2 regions of the Comamonas sp. GB3 AK4-5 genome follow, and region 1 is predicted to be linked to the other one. Evidence: predicted binding sites of a transcription regulator. Region 1 holds the regulator's gene; the other holds the start of a gene.
The links. Region 1 encodes LexA, which represses DNA repair genes until DNA is damaged. Its sites were predicted from a motif close to ACTGTATNNNNATACAGT; they were not measured.
Positions count from the first base shown of each region.

Region 2: ACA027_RS06710 (DNA topoisomerase IV subunit B) is a predicted target of LexA. The motif match lies at 1,528-1,545, and genes of this name have one in related genera.

Region 1 covers NZ_CP166730.1:2,719,263-2,722,674, reverse strand. Annotated here, with positions in the region: gene pdxH (pyridoxamine 5'-phosphate oxidase) at 1-477, opposite strand, end outside; gene ACA027_RS12255 (hypothetical protein) at 727-870, opposite strand; gene lexA (transcriptional repressor LexA) at 1,287-1,955, opposite strand; gene ACA027_RS12245 (asparaginase) at 2,038-3,030, shown strand; gene adk (adenylate kinase) at 3,210-3,412, opposite strand, start outside.
Region 2 covers NZ_CP166730.1:1,506,158-1,509,569, forward strand. Annotated here, with positions in the region: gene ACA027_RS06700 (hypothetical protein) at 17-187, opposite strand; gene ACA027_RS06705 (MFS transporter) at 193-1,386, opposite strand; gene ACA027_RS06710 (DNA topoisomerase IV subunit B) at 1,579-3,412, shown strand, end outside.

The sequences.
Region 1 (3,412 bases):
GGCGGCATTGGCCACCAGCACGCCGCGTCCGGAAATCACCTGGCTTTGCGGGCTGGCCCAGGCGCCTATGCGCGAATCCAGTGGCCGGCTGCGGTAGTAGCTGTCGCTTTCCTCGTCGCTCACACGCTCCACCCGGCCCTCGATGCGCACCACGCGCTCCAGCTCCACCCAGTGAAACTGCAGCGCCGCAAACGGGTTGCCCGCCAGCTCCGAGCCCTTGCGGCTGTCGTAATTGGTGTACCAGACGATGCCGCGTGCGTCATAACCCTTGATGAGCACAATGCGGGTGCTGGGGCGCAGATCGCCACCCACGGTGGCCACGGTCATGGCATTGGGCTCCAGCACTTGGGCATTCACGGCTTCCTGCATCCACTGGTCGAACTGCGCCAGCGGATCGGCCTGGGAGGCCGCTTCATGGAGTTCTGCGCGCTCGTAGCTTTTGCGCAGGTCGGCAATGTGGGTGGAAATCTGGCTCATGCCGCCATTGTGCGCCTGCGTGCCAGGCATATAGGCCATACAGATCAGCAACCGGGTGGCAAGAGCGGTGCCCATGATGTCTCAGAGCGTGTTCACGCTCTCGGTGGGGCTGCAAAGATCATCTCAAGCTTTGTTTGATCCAATACGCATAAAGCTGGCGCAACCGAGCTCGGAGACGCCGCGCAAGGGCCGCCCCGCCGTGCCGGTGTCGTCCCCCTTGGGGGATGGCGTCGTAGGCGACCCAGGGAGTTATGACATCTTTTCCAGCGCTGCACACACATCGGCCATGCGGCCGCTGAGCACCATGCGGGCGTGGTCGTTGGCGTCGCTGCGCAGAATGCGCACCTTGTCGTCCAGGGTCACGGCGTCATAGCTGCTGTCGTTGGCGGCCATGGCAGGCAGTTGTGCGCCAGCAAGCGGGGCGGTCGGGGTGCTTGCATGGCTGGCAAGTCTGCCGGCGCTTGGCGCTGTGCCTGCGCGGGAGGCGCCGTGCCGCGCTGTAGTGCGGCGAGCCCGTGGCTGGCGCAGGGAAGAGGCTGTCGACAGCGCTGCCGACCGTGGTGCCGAGGTGGCAAAGCCGGCAAGGGTGCGGGATGTGGTGAACAGGCGCATGGAGGACTCGCTTTCTGTCGCGGGCGTAGAAACTCCCTCAGGCCATGAAAACCTGATGCGGAGCGGAAAAAAGGTGAGCAAAGCCCGACCGGGGCATGCGCGAGGCAGGTGCCGGTGCGGTGGCAGGCAGCGCCGTAGCGCTGGTGGGGAGGCTGCCGGGGCTCGGGCTGAGCCGGCGGCCTGTGGCGCTGGGCGCGTTACATCAGCGTGTTGCGGATCAGGCCCACGGCCAGGCCTTCAATGGCAAAAGGCTCTTCCGGATGCACATGGATGATGGGGTAGTCGGGGTTTTCGGGCAGCAGCTCGATGCGCTGGCCCGCGCGGCGCAGGCGTTTGACGGTGACGTCATCGCCCAGGCGGGCCACCACGATCTGGCCGTTGCGGGCCTCGTGGGTGGACTGCACGGCCAGCAGGTCGCCGTCCAGGATGCCGGCGTCGCGCATGGACATGCCGCGCACCTTGAGCAGGTAGTCGGGCTTGTGGGCAAACATGCTGGCCTCGACGGCATAGGTTTGGTCGATATGTTCTTGCGCCAGAATGGGCGAGCCCGCCGCCACCCGGCCCACCAGGGGCAGCTGCAGCGGCTGCATGGCGGACAGCGGCAGGGCAAAGCTGTTGCCGCGTGCGGCATTGATGCTGCGCACCGTCTCGGCGCACAGGCGAATGCCGCGCGAGGTACCGCTGACCAGCTCGATCACGCCCTTGCGGGCCAGGGCCTTGAGGTGCTCTTCCGAAGCATTGGCGGATTTGAAACCCAGGGTGTTGGCGATCTCGGCCCGGGTGGGCGGGGCGCCGGTGCGGGCAATGGCAGACTGGATCAGGTCCAGAATCTGCTGTTGCCGGGGGGTGAGCTTGGGGTGGTCCATGGGCATTCCTTGATCGATCAAAGATGAATACTGTGTGTTCATCCAGTACCTGTATTTTTGACCAGTTTGGAAAGGACTGCAAGTGGAATGTGGCAAAAACATCGTCATCCTGGGGACGGGGGGCACGATTGCGGGCTTGGCCGAGCATGCCGGTACCGGCGTGGGCTATCGCCCCGCCCAGTTGGGCGTGGCCGAGCTGCTGCAGGCCGTGCCCGATTTGCAGCAGCTGGCGGGTGCCGCGCTGCAGGCCGAGCAACTGGCCCAGCTGGACAGCAAGGATATGGATCACGCCACCTGGCTGCTGCTGGCCCGGCGCTGTGCCCAGCTGCTGGCGCGCGATGATGTGGCGGCCATCGTCATCACCCACGGCACGGACACGCTGGAAGAAACGGCCTGGTTTTTGCAATGCGTGCTGGCGCCTGCCAAGCCCGTGGTGCTGACCTGCGCCATGCGCCCGGCCACTGCCATTTCCGCCGACGGCCCGGGCAATCTGCGCGATGCCGTGGCCTGTGCGACCGATGCGGCTGCACAGGGGCGGGGCGTGTTGGTCGTGGCTGCGGGGCGGGTGTTCAGCGCCCGCCAGGTGTGCAAGGTCCACCCCTACCGGGTGGATGCATTCGACGGCGGCGAAGCCGGCCCGCTGGGCTGGGTGGAAGAGGGGCGGGTGCGCTGGGCGGCAGCCAGCATGGCGGCGGTCCAGGTCCAGTCCGCACCGCAGCCCCCGGCTACGGCCTTGCCGGAGGCCGAGTCTTGGCCGCAGGTGGAGGTGCTGCTCAGCCATGCGGGCAGCAGCGCCGCCGCGGCCCTGGCCCAGGTGCAGGCCTTGTGCGCGGCCGGCGTGCGCGGGCTGGTGGTGGCGGGCACCGGCAACGGCACCACCCACAAAGCCCTGGATGCCGCGCTGGACCATGCCCAGGCGCATGGCCTGGCTGTGCGCTGCACCACGCGCTGCGCCCAGGGCCGCATCGTCCAGGCCCAGGGTGCCGATGACAGCCGCGTGAGCGCACTGCCTGCGGTGAAGGCGCGCATCAGCCTGATGCTGGAGCTGATGGGTTGGCCCCGAACGGATAGATAGTGTGGCGGCGGAGGCTGGGGCGCCTCCATCTCAACCTTTCCCCAAAAGGGGAAGGCGTCGGGCCGCTAGGCAGAGCTAAAAAGTGAGCTGCCTGTGCAGTCAGGTGCTGCGTTTTCCTTGGATTTGTCCATAAAAAAGGCCGGTGTCACCACCGGCCTTTTGCTGTGCAGCAGCTGCGATCAGGATGCCAGAGCGCTCAGCGCGCGCTGGGTGATTTCTTCCACGCTGCCGGTGCCGCTGATGGCGCGGTACTTGGGGGCAGCAGCGGCGTCGGCCTTGGCCCAGTTGCTGTAGTAGTCCACCAGGGGGCGGGTCTGGTTGCTGTAGACATCCAGGCGCTTTTTGACGGTTTCTTCCTTGTCGTCTTCGCGCTGCACCAGCT
Region 2 (3,412 bases), 1.2 Mb from region 1:
GCCGAAGCGCTCTGGCTTAAAAGCAGGCCCACACCTGGTCGGCCAGTGTGACCATGAACTCCGGCAGCAGATACAGGGCAAACACCGCCATCAGCACCAGGGCGATGGCGGCCCACAGCAGCAGCCGCTTCCAAAGCGGCAGAGGGCGTGGGGCAGGCGTAGCAGGCGTGGATGAAGGCGTAGACATGGTGCTCAGGCCAGAGAGGGTTTGCGCACCAGGGACTGTTCGCGCACCGGCAGATTGACCAGGGCGGCAAAAATGCCCAGCGCAATCGCCAAATACCAGACCATGTCGTAATTGCCGTTGCGGTCATACAGATAGCCGCCCAGCCACACGCCCAAAAAGCTGCCCACCTGGTGGCTGCAAAACACAAAGCCGCCCAGCATGGACAAATGCTGCACGCCAAAGATCTGGGCAATGGTGGCATTGGTCAGCGGCACGGTGGACAGCCACAGAAACCCCATGGCAGCCGAGAAGATGTAGACCGACCAGGGCGACAGCGGTGCCAGCAAGAAGGCCACGATGATGACCGAGCGCAGGCCGTAAATGCCCGACAGCAGATAGCGCTTGGGCATTTTCTGGCCCAGATTGCCGGCGATATAGGTGCCAAAGATGTTGAACAGCCCCACCAGGGCCAGCGAATAGCTGGCCACCTGCGGGGCCATGTTGAAGTCCTTGAGATAGCTGGGCATGTGCACGCCAATGAACATCACCTGAAAGCCGCAGACAAAATAGCCCGCCAGCAGCAGCACAAAGCTGGGGTTGGTCCAGGCCTCGACCAAGGCCTGGCCAATGGTCTGGTCACGCAGTGGTCGAGGGCCGGCATTGGCGCCAAAACCGGGTTCACGCAGGCCAAAGGCCAGCACGGCAATCAAGAGGGCGATCACGGCCAGCAGCAGCAGGGCGTTGCTCCAGCCGAACTGGGCAATCAGCCCGCCTTCCACTGGCACCATAAAGAACTGGCCGAAAGAGCCGGCCGCAGCCGTCACCCCCATGGCCCAGCTGCGCCGCGCCACGGGAATCTGCCGGCCCAGCACGCCATAAATCACCGCATAGGTGGTGCCGGCCTGGGCTGCGCCAATGACCACCCCCGCCGTCAGGGCGAACCAGGTGGTGGTGGGCGACAGCGCCATGCCCGCCAGGCCCAAGGCGTAAAGCATGGCGCCCCCCACCAGCACCTTGAAGGCGCCCAGCTTGTCGGCAATCATGCCCACGAAAATACCCAGCACCCCCCAGGACAGGTTCTGGATGGCAATGGCCAGCGCAAAGGATTCGCGCGTCCAGCCCATCTCCTGGGTGATGGGCTGCAGCCACAGGCCAAAGCCATGGCGTATGCCCATGGACAAGGTGACCACTGCGCCCCCGCACAGCAGCACTTGCAACATGGATAGATGCTTGAATGTGTTGTTTTGTTTTTGCATAGGCCCAGAATGTAGCGAGTTCGTCCACCGTTTGCGGTGCTGCCCCACCTCGCGGATGGACACTGGCGCGACACCCCGGGCAACAAACCATGTTGCCATGGGGTAACTGTTTATTTATCCAGCGGTGCGCCAGCGCGCGCACTACAATCCGCCCCCATGGCAGCCAAACCCTCTACTTCCATTCCCGAATATTCCGAAGGCTCGATCCGCGTCCTCAAGGGCCTGGAGCCGGTCAAGCAACGTCCCGGCATGTACACCCGCACCGACAACCCCCTGCACATCCTGCAGGAGGTGATCGACAACGCGGCCGACGAAGCCCTGGCCGGCTATGGCAAGCGCATCAAGGTGTCGCTGCACACCGATGGCTCGGTCAGTGTGGAAGACGACGGCCGTGGCATTCCCTTTGGCATCCACCCCGAAGAAGGCGCCCCCGTGGTCGAGCTGGTCTTCACCCGCTTGCATGCGGGCGGCAAGTTCGACAAGGGCCAAGGGGGGGCCTACAGCTTCTCGGGCGGCCTGCACGGCGTGGGCGTGTCGGTGACGAATGCGCTGTCCACACGCATGGAAGTCACCGTGCACCGCGACGGCCAGGTGGCCCGCCTGGTGTTTTCCGGCGGCGATGTGATCGAGCCCCTGACCGTGCGCCCGCTGCAAAGCGGCGAGCGCAAGCAGGGCACGACGGTGCGCGCCTGGCCTGACGCCAAATACTTCGAATCCTCCAATCTGCCCATGGGCGAGATGGTGCATTTGCTGCGCAGCAAGGCCGTGCTCATGCCCGGTGTCACCGTCTCCCTGGCCAATGAAAAAAACCGTGACACGCAAAGCTGGCAGTACAAGGGCGGCCTGCGTGACTACCTGGCGCAAAGTCTGACGGGCGACCCCGTCATCCCCCTGTTCGAGGGCGAGGGCTTTGCCGACAAGCACCACGACAGCTTTGCCGAAGGCGAAGGCGCTGCCTGGTGCGTGGCCTTTACCGAAGACGGCGCGCCGCTGCGTGAAAGCTATGTCAACCTGATCCCCACCACCGCCGGCGGCACGCATGACAGCGGCCTGCGCGACGGCCTGTTCCAGGCGGTGAAGGCTTTTATCGACATGCATTCGCTGCTGCCCAAGGGCGTGAAGCTGATGCCCGATGACGTCTTTGCCCGCGCCAGCTATGTGCTGAGCGCCAAGGTGCTGGACCCGCAGTTCCAGGGCCAGATCAAGGAGCGCCTGAACTCGCGCGACGCCGTGCGCCTGGTCTCGGGCTTTGTGCGCCCGGCGCTGGAGCTGTGGCTCAACGAACATGTGGAGCATGGCAAAAAGCTGGCCGAGCTGGCTATCAAGGCCGCGCAAACCCGCCAGCGTGCCGGCCAGAAGGTGGAAAAGCGCAAGGGCAGCGGCGTGGCCGTGCTGCCCGGCAAGCTCACCGACTGCGAAAGCCGTGACCTGGCCCACAACGAGGTGTTTCTGGTCGAGGGTGACTCTGCCGGCGGCAGCGCCAAAATGGGCCGCGACAAGGAAACGCAAGCCGTGCTGCCGCTGCGCGGCAAGGTGCTCAACACCTGGGAGGTGGACCGCGACCGCCTGTTTGCCAACACCGAAATCCACGATATCTCGGTGGCCATTGGCGTGGACCCGCATGGCCCCAATGACACCCCCGACCTGTCCGGTCTGCGCTACGGCAAGATCTGCATTCTCTCGGACGCTGATGTGGACGGCTCCCACATCCAGGTGCTGCTGCTGACCCTGTTCTTCAAGCATTTCCCCAAGCTGATGGAGGCCGGCCATGTCTGCATCGCCCGCCCGCCGCTGTTCCGCGTGGATGTGCCGGCGCGTGGCAAAAAGCCCGCGGCCAAGATTTACGCCCTGGACCAAAGCGAGCTGAATGCCATCCTCGACAAGGCTACCAAGGAAGGTGTGGCGCGCGAGAAATGCCAGATCAGCCGCTTCAAGGGCCTGGGCGAGATGAATGCCGAGCAGCTGTGGGAGACCACGCTCAACCCCGACA